One region of the Candidatus Enterococcus palustris genome, then DNA from elsewhere that is predicted to be linked to it. Evidence: a T-box and tRNA genes for the amino acid it is inferred to sense, from the RefSeq annotation. Region 1 holds a T-box; the other holds one or more tRNA genes.
The links. A T-box is a leader RNA that pairs with one kind of tRNA and senses whether it is charged. The one in region 1 lies ahead of A5821_RS15525 (valine--tRNA ligase), so its partner is inferred to be a tRNA-Val.
Positions count from the first base shown of each region.

Region 2: it encodes a tRNA-Val, which carries the amino acid that the T-box ahead of A5821_RS15525 (valine--tRNA ligase) is inferred to sense. The anticodon was not compared.

Region 1 covers NZ_CP147244.1:3,328,379-3,344,721, reverse strand. The annotation lists gene A5821_RS15525 (valine--tRNA ligase) at 1-2,632, opposite strand, end outside; T-box leader at 2,784-3,003, opposite strand; gene tpx (thiol peroxidase) at 3,048-3,539, opposite strand; gene A5821_RS15515 (redox-sensing transcriptional repressor Rex) at 3,645-4,298, opposite strand; gene thiI (tRNA uracil 4-sulfurtransferase ThiI) at 4,454-5,659, opposite strand; gene A5821_RS15505 (cysteine desulfurase family protein) at 5,703-6,851, opposite strand; gene ezrA (septation ring formation regulator EzrA) at 6,963-8,684, opposite strand; gene A5821_RS15495 (HAD family hydrolase) at 8,914-9,579, opposite strand; gene A5821_RS15490 (aspartate kinase) at 9,775-11,127, shown strand; gene A5821_RS15485 (ABC transporter ATP-binding protein) at 11,256-12,020, shown strand; gene A5821_RS15480 (ABC transporter) at 12,013-13,596, shown strand; gene A5821_RS15475 (HAD family hydrolase) at 13,866-14,396, opposite strand; gene A5821_RS15470 (Cof-type HAD-IIB family hydrolase) at 14,469-15,308, opposite strand; gene A5821_RS15465 (DUF72 domain-containing protein) at 15,342-16,175, opposite strand; gene A5821_RS15460 (acyl-ACP thioesterase domain-containing protein) at 16,325-16,343, opposite strand, start outside.
Region 2 covers NZ_CP147244.1:966,245-982,587, forward strand. The annotation lists gene licT (BglG family transcription antiterminator LicT) at 1-598, opposite strand, end outside; gene A5821_RS04520 (tyrosine-protein phosphatase) at 862-1,914, opposite strand; gene A5821_RS04525 (PTS sugar transporter subunit IIC) at 1,927-3,186, opposite strand; gene A5821_RS04530 (PTS sugar transporter subunit IIB) at 3,210-3,512, opposite strand; gene A5821_RS04535 (PTS lactose/cellobiose transporter subunit IIA) at 3,537-3,872, opposite strand; gene A5821_RS04540 (sigma 54-interacting transcriptional regulator) at 4,128-6,791, shown strand; gene A5821_RS04545 (MFS transporter) at 6,939-8,138, opposite strand; gene A5821_RS04550 (PadR family transcriptional regulator) at 8,261-8,806, shown strand; gene A5821_RS04555 (bacterial Ig-like domain-containing protein) at 8,877-11,291, opposite strand; tRNA gene A5821_RS04560 (tRNA-Leu) at 11,368-11,451, opposite strand; tRNA gene A5821_RS04565 (tRNA-Cys) at 11,468-11,538, opposite strand; tRNA gene A5821_RS04570 (tRNA-Gln) at 11,573-11,644, opposite strand; tRNA gene A5821_RS04575 (tRNA-His) at 11,659-11,731, opposite strand; tRNA gene A5821_RS04580 (tRNA-His) at 11,763-11,835, opposite strand; tRNA gene A5821_RS04585 (tRNA-Trp) at 11,849-11,919, opposite strand; tRNA gene A5821_RS04590 (tRNA-Tyr) at 11,929-12,009, opposite strand; tRNA gene A5821_RS04595 (tRNA-Phe) at 12,013-12,085, opposite strand; tRNA gene A5821_RS04600 (tRNA-Asp) at 12,100-12,173, opposite strand; tRNA gene A5821_RS04605 (tRNA-Val) at 12,183-12,255, opposite strand; tRNA gene A5821_RS04610 (tRNA-Glu) at 12,268-12,339, opposite strand; tRNA gene A5821_RS04615 (tRNA-Ser) at 12,355-12,443, opposite strand; tRNA gene A5821_RS04620 (tRNA-Asn) at 12,491-12,564, opposite strand; rRNA gene rrf (5S ribosomal RNA) at 12,572-12,687, opposite strand; rRNA gene A5821_RS04630 (23S ribosomal RNA) at 12,784-15,695, opposite strand; tRNA gene A5821_RS04635 (tRNA-Ala) at 15,883-15,955, opposite strand; rRNA gene A5821_RS04640 (16S ribosomal RNA) at 16,039-16,343, opposite strand, start outside.

The DNA of each region.
Region 1 (16,343 bases):
GAAGTTGTGCAATTCGTTCTTTCACAACGACTTGTTTTTCTAAATAATCTTTCTCTTTTGCTTTCTCAGCTTCCACAACATCATCCGGCGCATTCGAAACGAAACGTTCATTCGCTAATTTCCCTTGCACACGTTTAACTTCCTGCGTCCATTTCTCTAACTCTTTCTCTAGACGAGCAATTTCTTCTTCCACGTTGATCAAACCAGCTAGTGGTAAGTATAGCTCTGCTCCTGTTAAAACAGCTGACATCGCTAATTCTGGCGCAATAATATCACTTGAAATCGTCAACTCTTCTGGATTACAGAAGCGCTCGATATAATTTGTGTTTTCGATCAAGAATTTATCCACTGCTTCATCATTTGTTTTGATTAGCAATGTGATTGGTTTAGACAGTGGTGTATTCACTTCTGCGCGAATATTACGCACTGCGCGAATCACTTCTTTTAAAACTTCCATCCCGCGAGCAGCTGTTTCATCCGAAAATTCTTCATGAACAACAGGATAATCAGCAACAACTAAGGATACACCTTGATGCGGAATATTTTCCCAGATTTCTTCTGTCACAAACGGCATGATTGGGTGTAATAGACGTAAAATTTGATCTAGTGTGTGAACCAAAATACTACGAGTTGTTTGTTTCGCAGGTTCATTTTCGCCGTAAAGGATTTCTTTACTCATTTCGATATACCAATCACAGAAATCATCCCAGATAAAGTTATATAATTGACGACCTGCTTCACCAAATTCGAAACGATCGAATAAGTCCGTTACACGCGCAACTGTTTCATTTAGGCGTGTTAAAATCCAGCGATCTGCCACAGTTTTCTCACCACTAAAGTCAACATCTTCATAAGACATTCCTTCAACATTCATGATCACAAAACGACTAGCATTCCAGATTTTATTGATAAAGTTCCAAGATGCATCCATTTTTTCATAGCTGAAACGCATATCTTGACCGGGTGTAGAACCGTTTGACATAAACCAACGCAACGCGTCTGCTCCGTATTTATCGATGACTTCCATTGGATCAATTCCGTTACCTAAAGATTTACTCATTTTACGTCCGTCTTCTGCTCTGATCAGCCCATGCATCAAAACATTTTTAAATGGCGCTTTTTCAGTAAACTCTAAGCTTTGGAACATCATACGGCTCACCCAGAAGAAGATGATATCATAACCGGTTACTAATGTACTTGTAGGAAAATAACGCTGATAATCAGCTGCTTCTTCATCAGGCCAGCCCATTGTTGAAAATGGCCATAATGCAGAACTAAACCATGTATCTAATACATCAGAGTCTTGTGTCCAATTTTCCGCATCAGCTGGTGCTTCCATGCCAACGTACATTTCACCCGTTTGTTTATGGTACCAAGCTGGAATTTGATGTCCCCACCATAATTGGCGTGAGATTACCCAATCGTGAACATTTTCCATCCAACGCAAGAATGTTTGGTTAAAGCGTGGTGGATAAAATTCTACTGCATCTTCTGTGTCTTGATTTTTGATGGCTTTTTCAGCAAGCGGCGCCATTTTAACGAACCATTGTGTGGATAAACGAGGTTCAACAACTACACCCGTACGTTCTGAATGTCCAACGCTGTGATTCATGGTTTCAATTTTGATCAAGCGACCCATTTCTTTTAGATCAGAAACAATCAATTTACGTGCTGCGAAACGATCCATACCTGCGTATTTGCCAGCTAAATCATTCATCGATCCGTCTTCGTTCATGACGTTTACACGAGGTAAATCATGACGATTACCTACTTCAAAGTCATTCGGGTCATGAGCTGGTGTGATTTTTACCACACCTGTTCCAAATTCCATATCTACATATTCATCAGCAATGATCGGAATTTCTTTGTCTACTAAAGGGAGTGTAACAGTTTTTCCGATAATCGCTTGGTACCGTTCATCTTCTGGATGAACAGCTATCGCAGTATCGCCTAACATGGTTTCAGGACGAGTCGTTGCGATTTCCACAACGCCTGTACCATCTGTCAGTGGATAACTCATATGGTAAAACGCACCTTCGATATCTTTGTGGATAACTTCGATATCAGATAAAGCTGTTTTCGCTTTTGGATCCCAGTTGATGATATACTCACCACGATAGATCAACTCTTTTTCATATAAAGAAACAAAGACTTTGCGGACAGCTTCTGACAAGCCTTCATCTAAAGTGAAACGTTCACGGCTATAATCTAAGGAAAGCCCCATTTTTGCCCATTGTTCACGGATATGAGAAGCATATTCTTCTTTCCAATCCCATACTTGCTCTACAAATTTTTCACGACCTAAATCGTAACGGGAAATATCTTGTTCTGCTAATTTTTCTTCTACTTTCGCTTGTGTTGCAATACCAGCGTGATCCATTCCAGGTAACCATAATGTATCAAAGCCTTGCATTCTTTTTTGGCGAATGATCATATCTTGTAACGTCGTATCCCAAGCATGACCTAAATGTAATTTCCCCGTAACGTTTGGCGGCGGAATTACGATAGAATATGGTTTTGCTTCTTTATTACCGTTTGGTTTAAATAAATCTTGATCCAGCCATTTTTGATAGCGTCCTTGTTCAACTTCTGTGGGTTGGTATTTTGTCGGCAGATTTTTTTCTTCTGTCATACAAGTTCCTTCTTTCTGTTTTTAATTTAAATGAATGTTGAAGCAACACACTAAGGTGACAATGCTTCTTATCAGTCGCCTTGTACTGTTCAACATCAGATTGCTTCACAATCTGTGATGAACATGAAAAAAGCCCTAAAATACTTTCGTATTTTAGGGCGTATAAACATTATACGCGGTACCACCTAAATTGTGCCTGAACAATCAGACACCGCTTCATTCGTGAGGTAACGATCACTACTCGAATCATCTACTACATTCAAATCATTGACTCCCAAGCTACCTTCTTACTGGTTATGTGAAAATCTTCCACCAAATGATTTTCTCTCTAGGACGATGCCAGTAATACTCCTCTTGATCATGGTCTTTGGTTTATTTTAACATTTATATTGAATATAAGTCAATTTGAAAAAAATTAGCGAGCTGCTTTTGCTTGATCCAATGCAGTACCATAATCAGGCTCTTCCGCAATTTCTTTAGAAATTGCTTCATAAACAATTTTACCGTCTTTATCGATCACAAAAATCCCACGAGCTAATCGTCCCATTGCAGGAATAAATAAGCCGTATGCTTCTCCAAATGTTCCTTCGGTATCATGTAAAATTTCCATATCAACACCTTCTGCTGCACACCAATTTGCTTGCTCATCTTTTGTATTATTAGAAATCGTAATAAATTTTACACCTTCTACTTTGGCAGCTTCTTCGTTGAAACGTTTAGTTTGTAGAGAACAGATTCTAGTATCAATATCAGGAACAACACTGATCAAGACTGGAGTACCAGTGAACTCACTTAGATTCACTACTTCGTCATTTAAATTTTTTAATGAAAAATTTGGCGCTTTCACTCCTACTTCAGGTTGTGTACCGATAATTTCTACTTCTTCACCTTTTTTTGTTACTATCATTATTTTCCCTCCTAAATTAAAAAAATGTAACGAGTTCGCCATTACAGCTAAACATCCTATGTTAAGTATAGAGGAAGGAACGATAGAAGACAAAGTTCTTGCCTTCTATACATTTTTATGTGGGAAAGTTTCATCAAAGTAAATCAATGTTTGCAACTCTGTTGTCAAATCGATATATTGAACGTTCACATTATTCGGGACAGTTACTCGATCTGGAGCAAAGTTTAAAATTGCTGTAATGCCAGCATCAACGATTTTATCAATCGCCTCTTGCGCAAATTGACTTGGTACAGTTGAAATCGCAACAGTCACACCTGTTTTTTTGACTTCTTCAGCTAGATTTTCCATTGGTTGGATAATTATATCATCAACTGATAGTCCAACAAGCTCTTCTTCTATATCAAACGCACAAACAATATTCAAGTTTTCATTTCTTCTGAAATTATTTTTGACCAACGCTTTTCCTAAGTTACCACAACCAATCAATGCAATTCGCTTTTCTTCTTGGGTATTTAAAATATGACTAAAAACTTCGATCAAGTATGGCACATCATAACCGTAGCCACTCCGTCCCAATTCACCTAAGTGAGAAAAATCACGACGAATAGTCGCAGGCGGCACTTGAATGACATCACTAAATTCTTTTGATTTAATTCTTGTTACACCAGAATCTCCTAACATTTTTAAATAGCGTAAGTACAATGGTAAGCGCCTTGCTGTAGCTTTTGGCATTGTTTTTTCTTTATGTAATTCTTTCATTTTCCAACCTCCTTGTTACTTAATTCACATATATAGTTTAGCATGCTTGAAGATACTCAGCAACTTGTTTGTGAAAAAAATAGCAGATATTAGAAAAACCTAATAAATAAAAAAGAACAGATTCGATAGCGTTATCAAGTCTGTTCTTTCAACTTTTATAGTAAATCGGAAAATTCTTCGTCGTATTCACTTGATTCAGTTATTTCACTAACTTTCAATCCAGCCATTGAGCGAGCCATTAATCCTTCTATGTCTAATCGAGCTTCATAAGCTTGTGCTTTGTCTAATTTTGGTCTCGTTTTAGGTTGAGGTGGTGCAAAAATTGTACAGCAATCTTCAAATGGTTGGATTGCTAGTTCGAAGGTATCGATTTTTTCAGCAATCTCAATGATTTCGCCTTTATCCATCGAAACAACTGGGCGAATAATCGGAGTTGTGGTCACTTCGTTGATGGCGACCATGCTTTGCAGCGTTTGTGAAGCCACTTGTCCCAGTGATTCTCCATTGATAATGACTAAGCCCTTTCTTTGTTCCCGTATCGCATCAGTCAAGCGTAACATCATTCGGCGTGTAACAGTCATTAGATATCCTTCTGGCACAACTCGTTTGATTTCTTCTTGAATTTCAGTAAATGGTACTTCGATAAATTGGATACTGCCAGCATAAGGCGCGATTTTAGCAGCTAAATCTTTCGCTTTTTGCAGTGCTTGTTCACTGGTATACGGTGGGCTAGCGAAATGAACAGCTTCCACTTCTACGCCGCGTTTCATCGATAAGTATCCTGCAACAGGTGAATCGATTCCGCCAGAAAGCATCAACATGCCACGACCACTAGTTCCAACTGGCAAACCACCAACACCACGAATCGTTTCATATGAAAGATAGGCACCTTCGTTGCGGATTTCTACCCGAATATTGATATCTGGTTTCTTCATTTGTACAGAAATTTCTGGAAAAACCTCAAAAACTGCTCCGCCTAGTTCACGGTTTAATTCATTTGAATCCAATTCAAAACTATGATCAGAGCGTTTAGAAGTAATTTTAAATGTTTGACCTGGTTTATAAGCAGATTTGATGATTGTTTGAACCATTTCTCGAATTGCCGGCATTGTTTTTTCTACCCGAACACTAGGAGAAAAATTTTGGATACCAAAGACTTTTTCTAATTTAGGCAAAATTTGTGCGCTGTCTTCACCATTTAGCAGTAAGTGCATTCGATCGCGGTCAGCATGGATTTTTACTGCTGGAAAATCGCCAAGTACTCTTTTAACGTTTTGTGCAAGTTGGGAAATGAATGACTTTCTATTCTTTCCTTTAGTTGAAAGTTCACCGTAGCGAACCATGATTTCAGTATAGTTCAAAATGTTTCAATCCTTTTCTGTGAAGCTTGATTTTTTGATTCTTCTAGCCATTTATTACCGAGAATTTTTTATAGAGTTGATTAAAGATTATCATAAATTGTTCGGCTTCTGCAATGGTATTACTTTCATCTAAGCTGACCCGAATAGCGGATGTTGCTAAGGAATCAGGGACTTTCATCGCATGTAATGTACTGCTAGCTAATTTTTTACGACTAGAACAAGCACTAGTTGTTGAGGTATAAATTTGTTTTTCCTCTAAGGCATGTACTAAGACTTCTCCACGAATCCCTTTTAAAGCAAAACATAAAATATGAGGAGCAAAGTCCGGGGTTTCCTTTGAGAAAACTGTCACGTTTGGATATTCTTGCAGTGCTTCGATCAGATAGCGGCGAATGGTTGCAGTATGTTCAGGTTTATCTGCTTTTTTATCCATATATAGACGTAAAGCTTTCGCCATAGAAACGACTCCAGCAACATTTTCCGTACTGCTTCTTTGATTACTTTCTTGACCCCCACCATTTAATAATGGTTGCAGTTTACGTCCATGTTTCCAATAAATAAAACCAACACCTCTAGGCCCATGAAATTTATGAGCAGAAAAGGTTGCGAAATCCACACGCGGTGTCAACCATTTTTCCTGTTCGACTTTACTGATTGCTTGAACCGCATCTACATGAAAATGAATAGCTGGATAATCTGCCAAGCAATCACTAATTGCTTGAATGGGTTGAATCGAACCTATTTCATTATTAACAGCCATGATCGAAACTAAAATCGTATCTTTGCGAATCAGTTTGGCCAGTTCATCCACTCTCACAAACCCACGTTCATCGACAGGGGCTATTGAAATTTCAAAGCCATTTTCTGCTAATTGCCCCGCTGTTTCAGCAACAGCTGGATGCTCAATATTTGAAATAATGATATGACGACCAAATGTCTGTTTTTCTAAAGCAGTTCCTTTTAATACCCAATTATCGCCTTCTGTTCCTCCGCTTGTAAAATAAATCTCATTTGATTTCACTTGAATCAGATCCGCGATTTGCTTACGTGACTGTTCTAACAGTCGACTTGCTTGATTACCCAAATCATGTAAACTAGACGGGTTGCCAATAATACGTTGGCTTACTTTTATATAAGTATCTAAAGCTTGAGGATAAATCGGTGTTGTTGCACTGTTATCAAAATATATCATCTAAAAAACCTTCTTCTTTTGAAATTCTTTCCTATTATATACTTTCTAATTTAGTAGTTCAACCTATCGAACAAAATAAAAAGGTGAGACGCTTGTCTCACCCTTACTTATTTAAATCGCATCAAGATTATTGAAATAGAAATCTTCGATTCTTCTAAATGCTCCTGGTTCTACTCTTTCTAATGCTGTCCCAATTTCATCTAGAGCATCTTGATATCTGTATTCTTTCGAGAATAGTTCTAAACTATTTTCCATCGCTACGCGAATTGCTTCATGTGTATGACGGTAACGATTTGCATATTGCATCATTTGTTCTGTCAATGCAGCAGAGTTAACTAAATCGTTTGTTTTCTTATCTAGTAATTCCAAGTCTTCATTACAAAGATCAGAAAGTTTTTTGATTTCTTCCATGTTGATGCGAATTCTATTTAAAGCCTTGCTTAGCTCTTCAATACGATCGGTTGCTACGAAGAAGAATTCCAAGTAATCAGCTGGTAATCCAGGTAAACGTTGTTTTTCAACATAACGTTTGATGTTGCGTAAACGGAAATCATATTGATCGACTTTTTCTTGAGCAACTTTTTCACCTTTACGTAAATCTTTCAATGAATCATCGATTTCTACTTGTTGATTTTCGATGTCATCTAGGATTTTATAGCAATCTTTAAAGAATGCTTGAACTTCTGAAAAAGGAATCGTATGCTCTTTTAATTTTGGTTCGAAATCTTCATAGCGGCGGATCAGTTCTTCGATTTCTGTTTGGAAGCCTCTTGAACGTCCTAACTCATTATGATTCAACGTATAACTTTGAGATGTATGATCTAATTCAATCATCAATTGACGATTATTTTTCAATGCATGAGCAATATAATCTCCGACCACTTTATGGTTGGTCATTACATATTTCTTAGCATTGATCTCACGTTCCATGATTTCATATAATGCATCGATTGCATTAGCTGTATCACGATTAGCTACTTCAACTGCATCCACTTCTGTCTTCTCTAAATCGACTGTTGAATTTTTAACACGTTTTTGAACACGTCTTAATTCATCTTCAAAATTCTTTTCTGGGAACACATAATGATCCGCAAGTAGACGTTTGTAGCCATCTTCGATCTCTTTTAATTGATCTGGGAAAGTCCGATTTAATTCGTCATAAAGCGGTGGGATCCGTTTCATCACATCATCTAACTCATATGTGTGACGTTCAGCATTTTCTAAAACTTCACGAGCTTCGATCGGATCTCCTGATGTATTCAATGTTACAAACTGAGTAAATTCGATTTCGATATTTTTGATTTGTTTTTGTAATTCAGGATAAGCAGAACCAAATTCTGATTTTTCATCATGAAGTAATTTACTGATCTCTTCGTAAACATCTAACGCTTTTTGAACTTCAAGTGAATTACGTTCTTCACTTTCACGCAGTTCTTTCAGACCATTACGGATGATCTCAACTTCTGATTCCATCTCAGTCATCGTCTGATCAGCTTCAGCAACTGCTTTTTTCGCTTTCATAAAACGGAAGGTTTCATTTAAATTCTCTACTTCAAAAATCTGACTTTCTAGCTCTGCAAAAGAACGAGTAGAAATCTCGGTCCAACGCTGATTCCATTCTCTAAACGTGTTTTGACTTTGCCCGACCATGTGCATCTTCTTGACATCATCGACCTCTTCGATCACCGGCAAGTCGAACAGTTCTTCTTTCCTCTTTTCCAGATCATCGAGTTTCATTTGATTTTTCTTTCTCATAAAATAACCAACTAAATACAAAACTGCTGCGATGATTATTATAGCTAAAACTACGATAATGATCAGATTATTCTTCATTCATGGTTCCTCCGTTTATTAGTCCATATATGATATGCAACAGCTGATAAATAACGAAAACACCTTTATCTGCCGTCACAATATTCTCTTATCTACTTAATTTTTCTTAAAAACACCTACAGAAAATTATATCACAAACCCGTCCATCAAGCACTAACTAATTGTATTTTTTTAAGAAATGTTTTGACTTTGTAATATTGTAACAAAACTATTCCGCCTATTAGTCAGTTTAACCGACTTTCTCAGTCATTTGCAACTTTTTGCACACATCACTCAACGTCTCCAACTGGACATCCGCTAATTGCTGATTCATGCCAAACCGTTTATCTTTCAAGGCCCAGACGCTTGCACCAGCATCATGAGCTGAGCGAATCCCTTTTTCAGAATCTTCGATTGCCAGACAGACTTCAGGTTTCAGACCTAACTCTTGTGCTGTATACTCATAAATCTCGGGTGCCGGCTTACTCTGTTTAAATTGTGTGCCACTTACGATCACATCAAAATAGCTAGCCAATTGCCCCACTTTCAATACTTCTTGAATCACATCCATCTTTGAAGAAGAGGCCAAAGCAATTTTATAGCCTTTTCTTTTAAAAAACTGCAAGACTCGTTTCGCATCTGGATCGATCAAGTCTGTGTAATCAATCGGATGTTTCTCTTTATATTGATGATATTTTTCACTTAAGAAAGCTTCATCATAGATTGTATCATTAACTTCAAGAATCGTCTCCCATAAACTCCGCATATCTGCTCCAATAAATAATGCGATCGGAATCTGCTCAATCGTTAAATCATATTCTTTTAAAAATGCTTTTCTACGTTGATAATAAAACTCTTCACTATCGACCAATACGCCGTCCATATCGAAAATAATTCCTTCATATCTTTGCGTCATTTTGGCGCTCCTTCATTTGACTATTCTTATTCAGCTCTACCAGTCTAACAAATGTTTGAAAAAAAATGAAGAAATTTGTTGAAAAATAACTGAAAAGATCGAATAATTGTCATTTTTGCAGTTGCTTTTCAGTCCATATTTCGGTATTCTTTTACTATTATAATGAAAAATCTATTAAAATTAGGAGTGAAAAAAGTGAAAGTCATAAAATTTGGAGGCAGTTCATTAGCATCTGCTGCGCAGTTAGAGAAAGTTTTACACATCGTAAAAGAAGACGCTTCACGAAAGTTTGTTGTTGTTTCAGCTCCTGGTAAGCGTTCATCAGATGATATTAAAGTCACGGATTTACTTATCACATACTATAATGCTTATTTAAATAATGAAAATACAACTGATATCATCGGAAAAATCGTTGGTCGCTATGAAGCAATTTTGGATGAATTAACGCTTGATAAAGACGTTTTAAGCAATATCCAACAAGCCATTCAAACGCTAGCAACTTTACCCAAAGAAGACAACCCTCATCTTTTTGATGCGTTTTTAGCTAGTGGTGAAGACAACAATGCTAAGCTAGTTGCTTCTTTTTTCCAGCAACGCGGCTTGAATGCTCGTTACAAAAATCCAAAAGATCTTGGGATCATTGTGTCTGATGAACCTGGTAATGCGCGTATTCTGCCTTCTTCTTCAAGTAAAATCAACCAGTTTAAAGAAACAGAAGAAATTTTAGTCATCCCTGGCTTTTTCGGTTTCACAGAAGCTGGAGATATTTGTACATTTTCAAGAGGTGGTTCAGACATAACAGGATCGATCGTTGCCGCAGGTGTGGAAGCTGATCTTTATGAAAACTTTACAGATGTTAATGGTATTTTTGTTGCCCACCCAGGGATTGTTCACGAACCAAAAACAATCAAAGAACTAACTTATCGGGAAATGCGTGAATTAGCGTATGCTGGTTTTGCAGTGCTTCATGATGAAGCATTGATGCCTGCCTACCGCGCCAATATTCCAGTGGTTATCAAGAATACGAATAATCCTGAACATCCGGGCACTTTGATCACAACTTCTAGAACGATAAAGCACGATCCAGTTGTTGGAATTGCAAGTGACCAAGGATTTGCCAGCATTTATATCAGCAAGTATTTAATGAATAGAGAGCTAGGATTTGGTCGGCGTTTATTGCAAATTTTGGAGGAATTAGGGCTTAGTTATGAACATATGCCTTCTGGGATCGATGATATTTCGATTATTTTACGAGAGCGTCAATTAACGATCGACATTGAAGAGGAACTGATGAAACGTCTAGAAGATGAACTTGAACCTGACGAATTGCGAATTACACATGGCTTGTCGATGTTGATGGTCGTAGGTGAAGGAATGCGTCAGAGAATCGGTGTAATGGCGGATAGTACAGCGGCTTTGGCTTTTAATAAAATCAACTTGGAGATGATCAACCAAGGTTCTTCTGAGGTTAGTATTATGTTTGGAATACGTGAGGATCAAGAGAAAAAAGCGATTCAAGCGTTGTATCAAACTTTTTTTGAACGTTAACATATAAAGTAAATACACAGCGAAGTCCGAATATGGAGTTCCTGTGTGTTTTTTAATAGAAAGCATTTTCTTCATGAAATGACCAGCGTATAATAAAAATAGGTTATAAAAAACGAGGAGGAATTATTATGATTGAGTTAGTTAACGTTAGTAAAAACTATGGATCAAAAGAAGCATTGAAAGAATTGAGTTTAACCATTAAACAAGGTGAGATTTTTGGTTTTCTTGGTCACAACGGTGCAGGCAAGTCGACAACTATTAAGAGTTTAGTGAGTATTATTGAACCGTCTAGCGGTACAATTACCGTTGATGGATTAGAATTAGCGGAGCATCGACAATCCATTAAGAAAAAAATTGCCTATGTTCCTGATACCCCCGATATCTTTTTACAGCTGACAGCCAGTGAGTATTGGGATTTGATTGCTGCGGCATATGAACTTAAAGAGACACAAAAACAAACTCGTTTAAATGAATTAGCTACTTTATTTGACATGGTAAGTCATCAAGATGAGACATTAGCCAGTTTCTCACATGGGATGCGTCAAAAAACAATTATAATCGGTGCATTGTTACCTGATCCTGATATCTGGATTTTAGATGAACCTTTACAAGGTCTAGACCCCCAAGCGGCTTTTGACTTGAAAGAAATGATGAAAGCCCATGCAGCCAAAGGAAAGACTGTGATATTTTCAACTCACGCATTAGATACAGCACAACAGTTGTGTGATCATTTAGCTATTTTAAAGAAAGGTGAACTCATCTACAATGGTTCTGTTGATAATTTGTTAGCGCAGTCTCCGAATGAAACATTAGAGTCTATTTATTTAAAAATGGCTGGACGTCAATCAGATTCGCAACTTGTCGAACGTATCGAAGGTGAATCCTATGAATAAAACACAGTTATTAGAATTAACGCGAGTCAATCTACGTTATGCGAATCCTCAAGTAACAGAACGGGCTCGAAAAAAAGGGAAAAGCGGAAAGGCTTTGACGAAAGCTCTGATCAACCAGTATTTACTATCTGGCGTTTTGTTTTTATTCATCTATGGCATGACAATGTTTTTTATCGACTTCAGTCAGATGCCTGGTTTTTTTACTTATTATGTAGCCTTATTTAGTATCTTGGCTTTTTCACAAGGGATTTCGGTTATTTATAATGTCTTTTTTGAAAGTCAGGATTTACCAGCTTATTTGCCTTTGCCATTTCAACAAAGTATGATTTTTACTGCGAAAATTTTGGTAGTGACCTTAACCGTTACGCCTTTTGTCTTTCCAATGCTCATTGTATTTTTATTGACTGGATGGCGGTCTGGAATTTTTCTACCGCTCATGATTATTTTAGCAATTTTGCTCTTTTTATTAGTCTTAGCAACGGTTTTTGCAGTTTGCTGTCTGATTGTTTTCGGCTTAACCAGAACTGCACTTTTCAAAAAACACAAAAAACTTGTTACTAGTTTATTGTTAGGCATTTCAATGGCGATTGCGATTGTCGGGATTATTTTTATGAATGGGCAAAGTTCTTCTATCGAGACAGGTCAAATGGACCGTAATCCGATTTCTGTTTTACTTCCGTTATTTTATATTGTCTCTAGACCTTTGACTGCATCAGGGCTATTTAGTTTCGTTGGGTTACTTGGGTTGTTTCTAGTATTGATGCTAGCTATCAAGGTGTTGATCTTACCAAAACTTTATGAACAACTAACGGATGCAACCACTGCTACAGGTATAAGTCGCCGTAAACACAAAACGAATCAAAATTTAAATCAATTGCTTATAAGTTATAATACGCAATTATTGAAAGAACCAAATTTAATTATGCAAGTTTTATCGAATTCTTTGCTGATGCCCTTGATCTTCATCGTAACATTTGCAATCGGTGGATCCTTAGATTTGAGTCATATCGATTTTCGTTTTGTCGGTGTAGTTTTTTTAACTGGTATTGCTCTAGCTTGTATGACGGTCAATCAGACTTCTTTTATCAGTAATATGATTTCTCTCGATCAAGAAAACTTTAATTTTGTAAAGACTTTGCCTATTTCGATGTCTAAATATATGAAACAAAAGTTTTTGGTTGGCTTAATCATTCAATCTGTATTAACTGGTGGTATTGCATTGATTGGAGGGATTTTATTCCGATTACCGATCCTGTTTACTATCATTTTATTGGCAGGGGCACTGTTTGGCAGTTATCTGCTCTGTTTACGTTTTTTTGCCAGAGACCTTCGCTTTATCTTGTTGGAGTGGACAAGTGTCAATCAATTGTTTACTCGTGGTTCTGGAAGTGTAGGATTAGTCTTTACAATGATTGGCTCAATTTTTGTAAGTTTGATTCTTTTAGGCATTTATGGTTTTGCTGCCATGACTTTCCCCTTTTGGCCGCTTAATTTAAGTGTTTTGTTGCTCTTAATCATTGTGAGTTTTCTATGGATAAGACATTTTCAAAAAAACTTTTGGGATTCATTCAATTAAAACTGGATCCTAGTTTAAAGAGTGTGATGAATTTTCAATTTTTTTGAAAATTCATCACACTCTTTCCTTTTTTGTCGTTTAACCTTTACCTTTATTTTGATTTTTCCACGTAAATACAATCATTTATAGTCTATTTAATGTCTTAGTTCACTAGAACTTTCTATTGAATCTGGATTTGTGATATGTCTTGATTTACAGAAAAAGTCTAAGTACATGCTATCAAAATAACTCAAAACAAAACGATTAGCGTTCTGTTTTGAGTTATGATTTCAGCTATTTTTTCCGTTCATTTTAGCTTCAGACTGACGTTTTATTTCTTCTTTAATTTTTGGTTCTGGCGCAAAATCAGCTTCCCAATTATTTGGTTTTAACACTTTATGTGTTACAGGATGATAGTGAGGCTTTCCATCGGGAAATATTTTCCCCATATTTGCCTCATGCACAATTGAAAAGATTTCGGTCGGATCAACACCCAACAAGGAGAATGAACCATACGTAAAATATAACAGATCAATCAAAGCATCTACTTGTTCAACTAGGGGATCTTCTACTTTCTTTTCCTTGCTGAGCACTTTTTCTTCTGCCTGATCAACAGATGTTTTCAACTGAGTTACTAGTTCTTTAAAAACAACTGGATCATTATTCGCTGATCCATAAAGAAATTCAACCAATTCTTCTACTTTAAAACCAGCTCGATCTGACGCTTGTTTGGCAGAAAATGGTGTTGGCAGCTCAGGTCTTCTATTATCAAACTTTTGGTGAAAAGCTTCTGTCTTTTCAAATGGATTATCGATTTTCATTAGGTTCCTCCTAAGTATAAAAAAGTTCAGCCTGTTTTGAATGAAAAACAGGGTTCATCATTTTCAAAAAAACTAGTCAATAATATCATAATGCAACAACGCTTGATAGATTCCTTCTTTTTCATTCGTTGTGGTCACGTACTTTGCAGCTTCCTTTACTTCTTTTTCTGCATTTCCCATAGCGACACCAATACCGACGCCAGCTAGCATTTCTATATCATTCCAGCTATCGCCAAAGGCCATCACTTCATCGAGCGAAATACCATAATAATCAACACACTTTTTAATTCCAACTAACTTTGAACCACCAGCTGGAATAATATCCACTGTATACGGATTTGAGCGCGTTATATGACAATTAGGCAATTGTTCTCTTAAAGCTTGTTCCTCTGATTTAGGACTTAAAAGAACACATTGATAAATCGGCTCTTTCAATACATCCAGGTCAAAATAACGTTGTGCTTTTCTATGAATCGAAAAGCGACTGATTAAATTTTTGACAAAGTTCGCAGGAAAATATTTGGGTAAAAAACGGACAATTTTTTTAGCCCATTTATTTTGGCCAAAGCGCATCAGCGAACTACCTTCCAGACTACTTCTTGAGCCAAACATGATCTGACGATGATAGTGGTCAGAAAATGAAACAATCCTTCTTAGGGTTTCATCAGAAAAATGTGCTGATCGAATCGTTTCTTCCTCTGTATAAACCAATTGACCGTTGTAGACAACAAAAACATCTAAATTCAATTCATCTATTTGTTTGCTTAAATGAACAGGTCCTCGACCTGTTGCTACTCCACAAATGATTCCTTGCGCCTGAGCTTGAGCAATTGCTTTTTTAGTAGATATCAAAGCTTTGCTGTTTTTATCCACCAAAGTGCCGTCGATATCAAAGAAAATAGCTTTAATCATGGGAATCCTTTCTTTAATAATTCTATGTTCTTTTTAAAACAGTCCCATTTGTTTGGGGTTTAAATTCTCATATTGTAAATTCAATGCCGCTTTCATTTCCAGCAAGTTGCCTGCCGCATCACCGCCAGAATTATTGTTAAAAATCACACCGACTTCTTTGGCTTCACGAGATAATTTTTCCACAGCTTCACTTAAATCTGCGATTTCCTCTGAGTTATAGCGATATAAGGTGCGCTTTTTACGCCAATCCTTGTCATTTGCCATCCACCCAGCAGCGTTACGTCCATGAAATCGGAACAAGACAAATTGATCATTCGTAACATAAGGGAAAAATGGCACTGGATTTGTAGGAATTTGCGGTTCATCGACCACAACTAATGAAAATTCATTGTTTTTCATAAATGACAGTGTTTGTTTAATGTATTTTGCGGTATACCAAGAACCATTTCGTAATTCTATCGCAATTGGCAGATCAGCAAACCAGCGGCGAATTTTTCCCAAATACTGAACGTTTTCCTTTGTGCATGCAAACGTTCCAGAAAATTGAATCAGAAATGCAAAAAGTTTACCACTTTCGATCATAGGCGTCATACTTGTCAGAAATGCCTCAATCATTTCTTCTTCGTTTTGATAATACTGCTGCCACTCGCCTTGACAGCTGATCCCACTATAGACTTTCATCACAAAACGAAAGCCATCTGGAACCGATTTAGTCCATTCTCTAACAGATTCTTGTTTGGGAATGCCGTAATAGGCTGTGTCCATCTCAACCAAAGGTAAATAACCTGCGTATTCATATAAAGTAGAACGCTTTTTTCCAGTTAACTTGTCATGTTCATTAAAAGAAGTCAAACCTAAACGAATCATAGAGTATGTTGTCCTTTCTATTCCTATCAATTCACTATTACGTACATATCGTTAAAATGATTATTCACTTATTATTTTATACTAAAAAAGACTAAGACAAAACAAAAAGTTGCCTTAGTCCCAAAATTTGATCTGGTTCTATCAGTCTATTAGCTTTTTTTCCATTTC
Region 2 (16,343 bases), 1.4 Mb from region 1:
ATGTGTATTCATCTAAATCAGTTTTATAATGATACTTAACAATATTGATGATTTTTTGAATGACTTTTGTCATTTCAGAGACTTGGCTAACTTGGGATAAATCAAGTTCTGCATTAACAATATGCAATGCAATAAAACCTGCTTCATCTTCAGGCAACACAATTCCCAGACGATTGGAAATCATATTCAACGCTTCTTTTCCTATCAAGTATTCATGATTGTAAAAACGTTTGATCTCCCAAAGAAGTGCATTTCTAACAGGTAAGCCGCTACTGTGACGCTCAATCGCATAATCGATATGATCTGTCAGCGTCAGGTAGATATTTTCGTTCAACTTTTTGCCTAAGGAAACTTTAGCAAAACCAATAATTTCATTTGCCACCTGTAGATGCTCTAAACGAACGTTTGCTAATAGCTGAGTAAGCTTATTTGTATTTAAATCGGCATTGCTTGTATACACTTTTTCTATAAGAGTATCCTCAATGACATCACCGATATTTTTCTTAAAGCCAATCCCTTTACCCATCACTAGCACTTCAAGCCCGTCAGCATCAAGAGACTTTATAATATTATTATTGATTACTTTTTTTACTTCCATATTGTCCCCTCAATGAGATTAGATCAGCTAGCTAATTAAATGTTGATAAAAAGAAATGAAGTATAGCCTGAAAATTCAGTAACAATCTTAATTTCTCTTGTTATTAAAACATGAAAGTAAAGCGTTGTCAACATAGGAAAAAACAACGTTTAGTTTTTAGGATGAACTAAATTTGTAAATCAACTATTTTGTTACTTATCGCAAACAAATAGCGAGACAGATTACTGATTCCATCTCACTATTTTGACTTTTCATAATTTTATCTATTCGATTGGATACAAGTATCTAGTTCTTAAAATCTCCAATTGTGTAGCATCTATCTCTAATACTTCCTTTAAATAATGCTCTATCGTACCATAACCTTCTTCTACCGTTGTATACGCCCCATCAAGATAGTCTCTTCTGGTTTGCTGAAGTGAGGCTAAAAAAGCTAAAACATCTTCATTGTCAGTATATTTTTTGTAGATAGCCATTCTTTTAGCATTTCTCGGGGCATTCATCTTATCCGTCAGTAGGTAATCTTCATAGATTTGTTCCTTTCCAACGCCTAGTGCACCTAAGTACAATGCTGCAGCCCAGCCAGTCCGATCTTTTCCACCTTGACAGTGGAATATCAATGGTGTGACAGAATCTTGTAATAGTATTTCGAAAAAATGTTTATATGCTTCAATAGCATTTTCTCCTAATACTAATTGTTCCATCTGTTTAATCATGATGTTACGGTTTTTGATTAACTGAGCTCGACCTGCCTCAGTCTTCACCATTTTTTCTAATTGAATGATTTTATCTTCATCTTTCTTAGAAACTGATTGCGTACTAGCTTGTTGGGCAACATCGGCATGGGGATTGAAATTGAACATCTCACTGGTTAAAATCGCTTTATTTGGGTCTTTTGCAATCTCTTCTGGTGAACGAAAGTCAATAATTCGTTTAACGCCCATACGTTCGATATAGGCTTGTCCTGCCACATCGATTTGATGAAGTGCATCTGAACGAAAGACTTTTCCCCAACTTGTTAAACGACCATCTTTCGTTAGATAACCTCCCATATCACGACAATTATACAAGTTTCTTAATGGTAAGCGTCGTTCAGCTCCAATAAAGGTTTCTGAATTTATGTTTAATTTAAAGTAATTTCGCTCTTTAGAATTAGGATCAATCACTTTTTGCCAACCTTTTTCAGTGAATTCTATATAATTAGACTCGGTTTTTCCTGAACTATCAGGTCCATAGTAAACATTTACAGGAAGCTCAGCTATTTCAGGAATATAGATTGCTAACTCATCTTCTTCTCTTTTCACTTGAAGTGTTTGCATTATTTCACGCTCCTAATTATTTTCAAGAGTTGCGGCTTCATCAGCAACACCTTGACTATCTAATTTTTTCATAAATGGCAGATACAATAATAATACCACAACAAATTGAATCAGCTGAACGACTAATCCTTGCCAACCAGCGGCCATAAAACCAGATAAGAAGGTCGGCAGATTTTTAGGAACATTCACGCTAATAACTGGTAAAAATCCTATAATCGTTGCCAAATAAGCAATTCCTACGCAAACAGCTGCCGAAAGAGTTAAAGGAATAAAAATGACTGCATTCATGATCATCGGAATACCAAATTTCATTGGTTCAGTAATCCCAAAAATACTAGGCACTAAAGAGATCTTACCAATCGACTTGAACTTTTCGCTTCTACTCATCCATACTAAAATCACAGCTAATGCTAAAGCTCTAGGGCCTTTAAAAGCATCTAAGAAGAATGAATTGATAATATTTGTCGCTACTTCTCCAGCCGCTACTGCTTCCATATTAGCATATGCTTGTGTTGTAAATAAAACAGCGATAACAGAACCTACAACCATACTTCCATGAATACCAAAAAACCATAGCAATTCTGATAAGAACATAATAAATAGTGCAGACCATATTGAACCACCTAAAGATTCCAGTGGTGTTTGAAGATTCGTATAAATAAAATCATGAACATTTCCAAATTTCGTCTCAGCGAATGCTGTACTTATTAGAATAACAACAATAAAAATAATTGCAGCAGGAACAATTGCTTCAAATGTTTTAGCGATTGCTGTAGGAACACTCTCTGGCATTCTAAACGTGATACGCTTTTCGACCATCTTAGCAAACACCCAGGTTACAACCAATGCAACGATCATTCCAACAAAAATCCCTTTTGAGCCTAGGTAGGTTAGTTCAAAAGCCATCGCCGGTTTCTCTTTACCAATATCAAATGCAGTTATTGGTGTTAAAACGAAGAACGACGCTAACGCTAAGATAATCGAAGAAATCATATCACCTTTTTTCTCTTTGGCCATTGCACTTGAAATACCAATAATCACATAAATCGTAATTAAATTACTTGAAATTGATGTGCCAAGCGAACAAGCCTTCACAACTATTTCTGGCAAACCTGGAATCATACCGATTATTGTTGTCAAACTTCCCACAATGGTAATCGGCAGCGTCATCATCATACCATTCGCAATACTTTTAACAAACGTATTATTTGAAAACTTATTGACAAATACGTTCAACCCATTAGTAAATGAACTTTTTTTCGTTTCTGACATTTGTATTCCTCCTTTAACTAACCCTAATTAGATGCAATAACTTCTTGAGCATTCTTAAAGACTTTTTCCCCATTCATCATGCCATAATCCATCATTTCAATCACAAGTACTGGAATAGTTGGATATTCTTTTTTCACATCGTCCAATTGATAACCAACTTGAGGTCCTAACAAGATAATATCCGAACCTGTTACTCGTTCTTCTAATTCACTAAGTCCGCAGGCTGAAATATCTGCTTCGATTCCTTGGGATTTCGCATATTCTTCCATTTTCTTAACTAACATTCCTGTGGACATTCCACCTGCACACGCTAATGTAATTTTCATCCTAATCACCTTTTCCTTTTTATTTTATGCATTCTGTTTAATTAAAATACGCATTTCTTGTATCTCTTCATGTAAATCGATACATTCTTTTGAAAAATCTGTTGCTGTGATAGCGGCCATCATATGATCTTGTGCATGAGTCAAAAACATATTTGCTGGTTCTTCTGGATTGTTCGCAAATTTCTGTAAAATATCTGTATGATGCTGGTGTGCAATTTTCAGATTGCTCTTGCTTTCCTCCAACATTTTTTTGGCAGCCTCTATTTCTCCACCTTTTGCTTCCTTGATTGCATTCATTGCCAGTGACTTGGCATTGCCAGCATACACAATAATTTGCATTACATCTGTCTCTGAAATCATTTGACATTCTCCTTTCAAACACTCGTTACGTTGTCATATTTATATAAGCAATAAACGTGCCAAACGATTAGAAAGGCTATGAAACAAGGTTCTCATCAAATGTGTTTCATATTTCCTAAAAAACAAAACACATTCCAACTCAGCGATAAAACACATTGTCAAGAATAAAACACATGACTTTGACTATTTCATTTCACACCAGTATACTTAATCCGTAGAACACAAAAACACATATTTATCAAAGGTCGGGGAAAAATGAAAAGAATCGATAAAGTGGCAGAATTACTACGCCAATATTCTGAAAAAACACCAGTCACAGCAAGTGAAATCGCAGAACAATTAAACATTACACGAGCAAATGTTAGTAGTGACTTAAATCAATTAGTTAAATTAGGCAAAGCAGAAAAAAATGGAACGAAGCCTGTTTTTTTCTTTTCAACTAATCCAAAAGAAGAAACTGAAACGAATATCTTAGATGACTTCATCAAAAAAAGCCCTAGTTTGTTTCACTGTGGTGAACAGGCTAAAGCTGCTGTCTTATACCCGCCAAATGGCATGCATATTTTATTAACTGGCGAAACAGGTGTCGGAAAAAGTATGTTCGCCGAATTGATTTATACTTATGCAGTCTCTCAAAACAAAGTGAAAGCGGATTCTAACTTTGTTACCTTCAATTGTGCTGACTATGCCAACAACCCTCAATTATTGGTCGGCTCTATTTTTGGTGTTCTCAAGGGTGCTTATACAGGTGCAGACAGTGATCGAACTGGCTTATTAGAAAAAGCCAATGGGGGTATCCTATTTCTTGATGAAATTCACCGCCTTCCTCCTGAAGGACAAGAAATGTTGTTTACTTTTATTGACCGCGGCGTTTATCGAAGACTTGGTGAGACCAGTAGTGAAAGACAGGCACAAGTACTACTCGTTTGTGCAACAACGGAAGATACCTCTTCCTCTTTACTACAAACCTTTATTCGTAGAATTCCAATGAGAATCGAAATCCCAAGCTTAATTGAACGAGGACTAGAAGAACGACTAGGCTTGATTGCAACGTTTTTCCAAATGGAGACTAAAAAATTAGGGACAGCGATAGAAGTTTCCACCAATACGATTCGAGCATTATTAGGCTATCATTGTCCAAATAATGTAGGTCAACTAAAAGCAGATATTCAGTTGCTTTGTGCAAAAGCTTATGCGCAATTTATTGCTCGACAAGAAGAAACTATTAAAATAGGTAGTTATGAATTACCACATTATATCCGTGAAGGTCTTTACAACAATGAAGACCGAAAAAAAATATGGTTACTTTTACCAAATATGAATGCTCGATTTTTTCTTTTTAATGAAGAAGAAACCACTCTTTTTTTACCTAAAGATACGACGAACGGAAATGATATCTACCAAATCATTGAACAAAAAATGAATGATATGGAACGAATCGGTCTTGATTTTTCCCAAACTTCTGAGATTATCGATACCACGATCACTAATTACTATCGTTCATATGATAATGATTCAACAATCGATTTAACTAATTTAGAACAAATAGTCGGATCAGAAATTGTGGCAACTGCTAATAAAGTCTGTGAAAAAGCCTCTCGATTATTGAATGTTTATCTACCTGATAATGTTCGTTATGGACTCTCTCTTCATCTATATAACACGATTCAGAGAATAAAAAGAGGTCAAACTATCATTAACCCAAGAATCTCTGAGATAAAAAAAGAATATCCTAGACATTTTGAAACAGCACAGCATTGTCTTTCGGTTATTGAGACTGATTTTAGTATTCAACTACCTGAAGATGAAGTTGCCTTTCTTGCATTATTTTTTACAACCGATGAAAATAAAAGTAAAAAAAGAGCGAAGGTCGAAGTCATTGTTGTGGCTCATGGTGAATCCACGGCAACCAGTATGGCGACAGTCGTTAATAAGCTATTGGGTGAACAAATAGCTGTAGGTTTTGATATGAGTCTTGACGAGAAACCGATTACCGCTTTGACCAATATACAAAATTATCTTTCTTCAAAAGAGCAGTTAAAAGACGTTCTTTTACTAGTAGACATGGGCTCTTTGATTAATTTCAGTGATGAATTAGAGAAAAAATTAAATATTCAAATCCGTTGTATTGAATTAGTTAGTACACTTCATGTCTTAGAAGCAAGTAGAAAAGCCTCACTTGGCTATGGACTAAATGAAATATTTGAAGCAACTATAAATATCAGAGGACTTTCTACTTATAAAAAACATTCAGAAGAAAAAAGACCGTCGAAATTATATATACTCACTTTATGCACTACTGGAGAAGGATCGGCTCAAATGATCAAAAAAATGCTAAGTAGCCGTTTGAATTTGAGAGGTTCTGCTTGTGAAATTGTATCTTTACAAATCACAGATCAAAAATTACTTGAACAAACTGTCGCAAACTTAAGCCAATCTGGAAAAATAATCTGTACGATCGGTACGTTTCAATATCCTTTCACTGCACCGCATTTCTCAATTACTGATGCACTAGACGAAACAAAAACAGAAAAAATCCAATCACTTATCGATTATGAAATCGCCTTTGAAGGCATGCGTCTAAATATTGCAACTATGTTGGAATATAAAGATGGTGAGAATTTGATTCTATCGATTCGAGAATGGGTGGAAACGATGGCGGCAGAAATCAATCCGGCTATCTCTTATGAAATAAAAATTGGATTGTCTTGTCATATCGTTTGTATGATCGATCGTTTAAAACAAGGAAAAAATGTCAGTACTTTCCCGCAAACTTTAACGTTTAAGGAAAAATATTCAAATGAAATTTCTATTGTTCAAAAAAATAGTCAATTTTTAGAAGCTTACTATGCCATTTCTATTCCTAAAGATGAAATCTTTTATATCACTGCTTTTTTTATGAGCGAATCGTTTATTTGATTTCCAGATACAAAAACTATTACTATAACGATAGTAGATCGTTCGTTTGTATATTGAATTTATGAAATACCTAAAAATGTAATACTAATATTAGTAAAAACGCAGCATCTTCGAAGTTCTCAGAGATGCTGCGTTTTTTAAATTCTTCTATTCATACTCTTCTTCTGTAGCAAAATATTGATTATGAACGACCACAAATACAAGACCTATTAGAACCATAAAGGCAGCAAAATAAAAGGGTATACTTGTATTCCAAATTTCCGCTAGCTTACCAGCAATAAATGGCGCAATCGCTCCGCCAAAAAAACGAATAAAACTATAAGAAGATGATGCTACACTTCTTTCGATCTCAGGTATCTCCATAGCAATCGTTGTCAAAAGTGTATTGATCAGACCTTGGAAAAAGCCTGCCATGATAACGCCTGCTGCAACCAATCCAGGTTTTTGGGCGCTGAAGCCAATAAAGAACAAACACGCAAAGAATAAAAATAATGCAAGTAAAATCGTACGATACGTATTGATCTGTTTTTCTAAAATAGGTGCAATGAATACCGATGCAACAGCTAATAATGCGCCCCAACCAAAAAAGACAAATCCAATTTGCATTTCAGAAAATCCTTCCAGTAAAAATGGTGCATATGCTAATAAGGTAAAGAAACCAAAATTATATAGTAGTGCAATAATGCCAACTGAACGTAATTTATGATTACCTAAAGCTTTGATCCCTGCCCAAAGAGTAACTTTTTTCTTTGGTTTAGCGATAGGAGTCAATAAAAGACCAATCGCAAAGCTTGCAATAAGCATCAAAGTAGCTACACCAAAAAATGGCATACGCCAAGACATGCTTCCTAATACACCACCAAGCAACGGACCAATAGCCATTCCAAGTCCCATAGATGCTTCGTACATAATAATTGCTTTCTCTGTTTGCCCGGCTAACACACCCACAATAGCTGATAAAGCAGTTGAAATAAATAAAGCATTTCCTAAACCCCAGCCCGCACGTAAATAAATCAGTCCTTCAATTGTTTCAGAAAAACCAGCTAAACATGAAAATCCTATAATGATAATAAGTCCAAAAATCAATGTTTTCTTTGCACCTATTCGACTAGAAATAAAACCAGTAAACAACATCATGACTCCTGTCACCAACATGTAGCTCGTAAACAATAAAGTTGTTTGAGCTGGCGTTGCATCTAATTGTCTAGCAATTGTTTTCAAAATAGGATCAACTAAACCAATTCCCATAAATGCAATCATACATGTAAATGCCACTGCATATGCCGATCGCAAACCCGCCTTAGTTTCTATCTCCACTTGTTCCTCTAAAATACCTGTTTCTTCCATTTATTTCCCTTCTTTCTATAAAAAGATACTACAAAAAAATAAACATGTCAATATTTACATGTTTATTAATACATATATTTTTATGGTATAATAAAGAAAAAAATAAAAGGAGACTAGCTTCAATGAATACTCTTAGTTATATTTTACTTTGTATGTTAGTTAGAAAACCTTGTACTGGTTATGAATTAAAGCAATACCTTGCTCTTTTTTGGGAAGCCCATCACAGTCAAATTTACACTTCTCTGGCGAAACTTTTAAAAGACGAATATGTATCGGTAGAAACTGATGACACACATACTCAAAAAAAGATTTATCATTTGACCAAAAAAGGAGAAGAAGTTGTTAATCTCTGGATTCAAGAAGAAACCAAGGAGCCCTCTCAAAAAGACGAATTTCTAGCTAAAATCTATGTTGCTTCTATTCTAGATAAACACACAGTCAAAGGGCTACTTTTTGAAAGAAGACAGCATCAGCTGAAAATTTTAAAGCAAAACCAAGAAAAGCAAGAACAAATAGAACAGTTGAGTGATCCTGTTGAACAGAACAGAAACTTTGGGCGTTTCCTTGTCATCCAAAGAAGAATACGTATTTGTGAAGAAGAACTGAGATGGTGTCAATGGGCGGAAGAACAGGTGGAACAACTATTCTCAAAAAAGCTTAGTATCTGATACTATTTGTGCACCAAAAAAGAGGAAAAACAACTGAGTGTCTTTCCTCTTTTTTACGTTTTCTTACGCACTATAAAACTTTTTTTCTTATTTTCAACATGATAACAGATAACATAGAAATAAATAGACCAAATACTATAGACAACATATGGACTTGCTCGCCTGTTTTAGGAAGTACATGATTAGTATTCTTTTTAGTACTATTTTCATTTTTTAAATTGTTATCCATTTTATCTCCGAAGTTATTCTTGTCAATGCTGCTCTGATCATTATTTTCCTCAACAAACACAAAAATGGTCAACGAAACTTGATCATAAGCATATGTTATTTCATACTTACCTGCTTTTGAGGTATCGACTTTTCCAGTAACGGTTATATCTTTGATACTTAGCTGATTCCCCGCTTTATCTGTTGCCCCTTTGAAATTGTCTTCTGCATGCCAATTGTCACCAACATGAATAGTTGAGTCGTTAGCCTGAATACTAGCTAGGTTATCTTTGACAGTGACCGTTATTTTAATTGTAGCTTCACCATTAGTATAATCAACATTATATATCCCTGGTACTTTAGTATCTACTTCTCCAGATAGCATGGAATCATTATAAGATAATTCATTTCCATCCTTATCAGTTGCTGATACAAAACTGTCATACCCTTCCCAGTTATCTCCAACATAAATAAGAGAATCTTTAGCATAAATACTTTCTTTATTTTCTTTTACAATCACTTCAATTGTTTTTGATGATCTTCCATTTTTATAAGTTACAGGATACGTTCCAGGAATAGTAGTATTCACAGTATCTGCAGTCATATTAGCATTAAACTCAATACTCTCTCCATCTCTATTAGTAGCTGAGAGAAAACTATCTTTTGCTTCCCACCTATCATTAACATAAATGATAGTATCTTCAGCCTCGATCGTTTCTAGATTTTTTTTTACAGTCACTATGATTGTTTTAGACACACTGTTATTTGTATACGTAACTTCATAGGTTCCTGGGAACTCAGTATTTACAGTATCAGTAGTCATAGCTGGATCAAATGAAAGGGTATTCCCCTCTTCATCAGCAGCTGAAATAAAATTATTTCGTGGATTCCATTCGTCTCCCGTATAAATTGTAGAGTCTCTGACTTCTAACTTGGGCCGTTTTTCTGCCCAATAATAATTTCCCTTCATTGTTAAACCATCATATTGATTTGCTAATTCTTCTGATGTATAGACTATTCCTTCATGATCTCGTTGCCACTTTCCATAATAAGGTAAAATATTACTTGGAGAAGGTAATGTTACTCCATCTTTAAATTGAAAATTTTCGCCAAGATTGATATGTTTAAGTTCACTCATACGTGCAAACATTTCATACATATAAACTACCTTACTTGTATCAAAATTAGATATATCGATACTATTTATTTGGCTACCACTAAACATATTATTCATATTCTTCACATTATTTATATAAAAACTGGATAAGTCTACACTATCTATTTGAGTCCCTGTAAACATTTCATCCATGTTTTTGACTTGAGCTGTTTCAAAGCTAGAAACATTTAAGTTCGTTATTTGACTCCAGCCAAACATAGCTGACATGTTTGTCACTTGGCTTGTATCAAAATGAGATAGATCTAAACCATCCAAATCAAGACCACTAAACATACCACTCATGTCTGTTGCATTACTTGTATCAAAACGACTGATATCGAAGTTTTTTACTCCACTTCTCATAAACATACCACTCATATCTTCTACATGACCTGTGTCAAAGTTTGATAAATCTAAATGATCTATATTTTGCGTCCCAAAGAACATACTTCTCATATAAACTACATTGCTTGTATTAAAACTTGATAAATTTAAGTTTGTTAAACTGCTTGCGTAAGAAAACATGAATCCCATATCAATTACTCGGCTTGTATCAAAATGAGATAAATCTAAACTTACTAAGCTACTTGTATTTGAAAACATATCTCGCATTAGAGTAACATTACTTGTATCAAACTCACCAAGATTCTCAAATTCGACAACTCGATCTAAATTAGAAAAAAGATTTGAGGAATTGTTGCTAGCTTTCACAGGTCCATCAAAAACTATTTTATTAATTTGATTTCTATATGGAAACCAAGGTGAACTATTTCTAGTATTTATAAAGTCACCACTACCTATATGTAAAGCTCCAGAATTATCTATTTGCCATTTACTCGTTCCGAACATTCCTGAGGCAACAATTACTTTCCCACTTTTTTCTTCTTTTATTTCATTAGATACTTCAGGCACACTTCTTGAAGTATCTAATGTACTCTCTTTCTGAGGCATAACTTCTTCTGCTTCATTATCGTATGTACTGAATTTTTCTGAACTGTTTTCTATGTGTTGTTCTGCAGATTCATCTAGTTTATACTCGTTGATCTCTTCGGCGCTTACAATGATTGGACTAATATAGCCAACTAGCAAGATAAATAAACAATAAACTCTTATTTTCCTCATAATAACCTCCTTTTAACTAATGTATTAAAATATTAAAAAACAAGCCAACGTTTCACCAACGTTGGCTTATCTTTTATACCGGCGGCCGGGGTCGAACCGGCACGCCCTCGCGGGCACTGGATTTTGAGTCCAGCGCGTCTGCCAATTCCGCCACGCCGGCATGAAATAAATTTGCAAGGCGGTAACCGGATTTGAACCGGTGATGAAGGTTTTGCAGACCTCTGCCTTACCACTTGGCTATACCGCCATATTATAAATGAAACATTCTCTATTAGAGAAAACTGGGGTAGCTGGATTCGAACCAACGCATGACAGGATCAAAACCTGTTGCCTTACCGCTTGGCTATACCCCAATATTAGAACTAAGGGCGACTGATGGGAATCGAACCCACGCGTGGCGGAACCACAATCCGCTGTGTTAACCACTTCACCACAATCGCCATAAAGCATATGATAATTTTAAAAGCTAAGGGCGACTGATGGGGATCGAACCCACGCATGGCGGAACCACAATCCGCTGTGTTAACCACTTCACCACAATCGCCATAAACTATTAACAGGGATAGTAGGAATCGAACCCACAATGACGGTTTTGGAGACCGTAGTTATACCGTTTAACTATATCCCTACTATGTAATGGAGGAAAGTGGATTCGAACCACTGAACCCTAAGGAACGGATTTACAGTCCGTCGCGTTTAGCCACTTCGCTATTCCTCCAAATGGCGCAAGACAGAATCGAACTGCCGACACACGGAGCTTCAATCCGTTGCTCTACCAACTGAGCTACTGCGCCAAAAATTAATGAAACGGTCTGGACGGGACTCGAACCCGCGACCTCCTGCGTGACAGGCAGGCATTCTAACCAGCTGAACTACCAAACCGTAATTTAATGGAGGTTGACGGGATCGAACCGCCGACCCCCTGCTTGTAAGGCAGGTGCTCTCCCAGCTGAGCTAAACCTCCAATAAATATAAATGACCCGTACGGGAATCGAACCCGTGATACCGCCGTGAAAGGGCGGTGTCTTAACCGCTTGACCAACGGGCCAATAAAAACTTAATACGGAGAGTAAGGGATTCGAACCCTTGAGACAGCGTTCACCGTCTACATGATTTCCAATCATGCTCCTTCGGCCTCTCGGACAACTCTCCAGAGTTAAAAGAAGCAAAATATTACTCATAAATCCTATATTAAGGAACTCCGGCAGTAGGACTCGAACCTACGACATCATGATTAACAGTCATGCGCTACTACCAACTGAGCTATGCCGGAATAATTAGCGTGGCGACGTCCTACTCTCACAAAGGGAAACCCTTCACTACAATCGGCGCTAAGAAGCTTAACTTCTGTGTTCGGCATGGGAACAGGTGTATCCTTCTCGCTATCGCCACCACACTGGGTGTTGTTACTATTAAGTTGAGTGATTATTCACTCAAAACTGGATTGAAGTAGTAATCAAACATTCCGAAAAAACTTTTTTATTTCGTTACTTTGGTTAAGTCCTCGACCGATTAGTATTGGTCCGCTCCGTACATCACTGCACTTCCACTTCCAACCTATCTACCTGATCATCTCTCAGGGGTCTTACTTTCTTAAAGAAATGGGAAATCTCATCTTGAGGTGGGCTTCACACTTAGATGCTTTCAGCGTTTATCCCTTCCCTACATAGCTACCCAGCAATGCCCTTGGCAGAACAACTGGTACACCAGCGGTAAGTCCATCCCGGTCCTCTCGTACTAAGGACAGCTCCTCTCAAATTTCCAACGCCCGCGACGGATAGGGACCGAACTGTCTCACGACGTTCTGAACCCAGCTCGCGTGCCGCTTTAATGGGCGAACAGCCCAACCCTTGGGACCGACTACAGCCCCAGGATGCGACGAGCCGACATCGAGGTGCCAAACCTCCCCGTCGATGTGGACTCTTGGGGGAGATAAGCCTGTTATCCCCAGGGTAGCTTTTATCCGTTGAGCGATGGCCCTTCCATGCGGAACCACCGGATCACTAAGCCCGACTTTCGTCCCTGCTCGACTTGTAAGTCTCGCAGTCAAGCTCCCTTCTGCCTTTACACTCTGCGAATGATTTCCAACCATTCTGAGGGAACCTTTGGGCGCCTCCGTTACTCTTTAGGAGGCGACCGCCCCAGTCAAACTGCCCACCTGACACTGTCTCCCACCACGATAAGTGGTGCGGGTTAGAGGGTTCATAACACAAGGGTAGTATCCCACCAGCGCCTCCACCGAAACTAGCGTTCCGGGTTCATCGGCTCCTACCTATCCTGTACATGTGGTACAAACACTCAATATCAAGCTACAGTAAAGCTCCATGGGGTCTTTCCGTCCTGTCGCGGGTAACCTGCATCTTCACAGGTACTAAAATTTCACCGAGTCTCTCGTTGAGACAGTGCCCAAATCGTTACGCCTTTCGTGCGGGTCGGAACTTACCCGACAAGGAATTTCGCTACCTTAGGACCGTTATAGTTACGGCCGCCGTTTACTGGGGCTTCAATTCTGAGCTTCGCCGAAGCTAACCCATCCTCTTAACCTTCCAGCACCGGGCAGGCGTCAGCCCCTATACTTCATCTTTCGATTTTGCAGAGACCTGTGTTTTTGATAAACAGTCGCTTGGGCCTATTCACTGCGGCTGACCGAAGTCAGCACCCCTTCTCCCGAAGTTACGGGGTCATTTTGCCGAGTTCCTTAACGAGAGTTCGCTCGCTCACCTTAGGATACTCTCCTCGACTACCTGTGTCGGTTTACGGTACGGGCAGTTGTTTTCTCACTAGAAGCTTTTCTTGACAGTGTGACATCAGGAACTTCGGTACTATTATTTCCCTCCCCATCACAGCTTGTCCGTATAGAGTAAAGCATTTGACTCTACTCAAGACTTACTGCTTGGACATGCACTTCCAGTCGCATGCATTCCTTAGCCTCCTGCGTCCCTCCATTGCTCAAACAAAAACAACTGGTACAGGAATATCAACCTGTTGTCCATCGCCTACGCCTATCGGCCTCGGCTTAGGTCCCGACTAACCCTGGGCGGACGAGCCTTCCCCAGGAAACCTTAGTCATACGGTGGACGGGATTCTCACCCGTCTTTCGCTACTCATACCGGCATTCTCACTTCTAAGCGCTCCAGCCGTCCTCACGATCGACCTTCAACGCCCTTAGAACGCTCTCCTACCATCACACCAGAGGTGTGATCCACAGCTTCGGTAATATGTTTAGCCCCGGTACATTTTCGGCGCAGGGTCACTCGACTAGTGAGCTATTACGCACTCTTTAAATGGTGGCTGCTTCTGAGCCAACATCCTAGTTGTCTGTGCAACCCCACATCCTTTTCCACTTAACATATATTTTGGGACCTTAGCTGGTGGTCTGGGCTGTTTCCCTTTCGACTACGGATCTTATCACTCGCAGTCTGACTGCCGAATATGAATGAATGGCATTCGGAGTTTATCTGAATTCGGTAACCCGAGATGGGCCCCTAGTCCAAACAGTGCTCTACCTCCATCATTCTTAACTTCGACGCTAGCCCTAAAGCTATTTCGGAGAGAACCAGCTATCTCCAAGTTCGTTTGGAATTTCTCCGCTACCCACAGCTCATCCCCGCACTTTTCAACGTACGTGGGTTCGGTCCTCCAGTGCGTTTTACCACACCTTCAACCTGGCCATGGGTAGATCACATGGTTTCGGGTCTACGACTACATACTCATTCGCCCTATTCAGACTCGCTTTCGCTGCGGCTCCGGCTCTTCACCTTAACCTCGCATGCAATCGTAACTCGCCGGTTCATTCTACAAAAGGCACGCCATTACCCATTAACGGGCTTTGACTTGTTGTAGGCACACGGTTTCAGGATCTATTTCACTCCCCTTCCGGGGTGCTTTTCACCTTTCCCTCACGGTACTGGTTCACTATCGGTCATTAGGGAGTATTTAGCCTTGCGGGATGGTCCCCGCGGATTCCGACGGAATTTCTCGTGTTCCGCCGTACTCAGGATCCTCCTAGGTGTTGCCAACATTTCGTCTACGGGGCTATTACCCACTTTGGCGAACCTTTCCAGGTTCTTCGACTATCTTGACAGACTACCACAACGGAGTCCTACAACCCCAACAAGCAAGCTTGTTGGTTTGGGCTCTTCCCGTTTCGCTCGCCGCTACTCAGGGAATCGAATTTTCTTTCTCTTCCTGCAGGTACTAAGATGTTTCAGTTCTCTGCGTCTACCTCTAACCAGCTATGTATTCACTGGCAAGTAACATCCTATAAAAGATGTTGGGTTTCCCCATTCGGAAATCTCTGGATCATAGCTCACTTACAGCTCCCCAAAGCATATCGGTGTTAGTCCCGTCCTTCATCGGCTCCTAATGCCAAGGCATCCACCGTGCGCCCTTATTCACTTAACCTTATGACCTTACGGTCAGTTTGTTTGGTTCGTTTCTCTAGCGATAGAGGCGTCACCAATAAAATAAGCATTCGAACTATTTTAATTAAAAAACTCATTCAACGCGGTGTTCTCGGTTTGTTTTGATTACTTTTTTACTTCAATATCCAGTTTTCAATGAACAATACTAGTAACCCATTGGTTACTAATGGAGCCTAGCGGGATCGAACCGCTGACCTCCTGCGTGCAAAGCAGGCGCTCTCCCAGCTGAGCTAAGGCCCCGTGGTACTTATTAATTTGAGAGTAAACCTCTCAAAACTGAACAAAGTGTCGACGAATGTGTAAGTTTCCGTAATATTCCTTAGAAAGGAGGTGATCCAGCCGCACCTTCCGATACGGCTACCTTGTTACGACTTCACCCCAATCATCTATCCCACCTTAGGCGGCTGGCTCCACAAGGGTTACCTCACCGACTTCGGGTGTTACAAACTTTCGTGGTGTGACGGGCGGTGTGTACAAGGCCCGGGAACGTATTCACCGCGGCGTGCTGATCCGCGATTACTAGCGATTCCGGCTTCATGTAGGCGAGTTGCAGCCTACAATCCGAACTGAGAGAAGCTTTAAGAGATTTGCATGACCTCGCGGCCTAGCGACTCGTTGTACTTCCCAT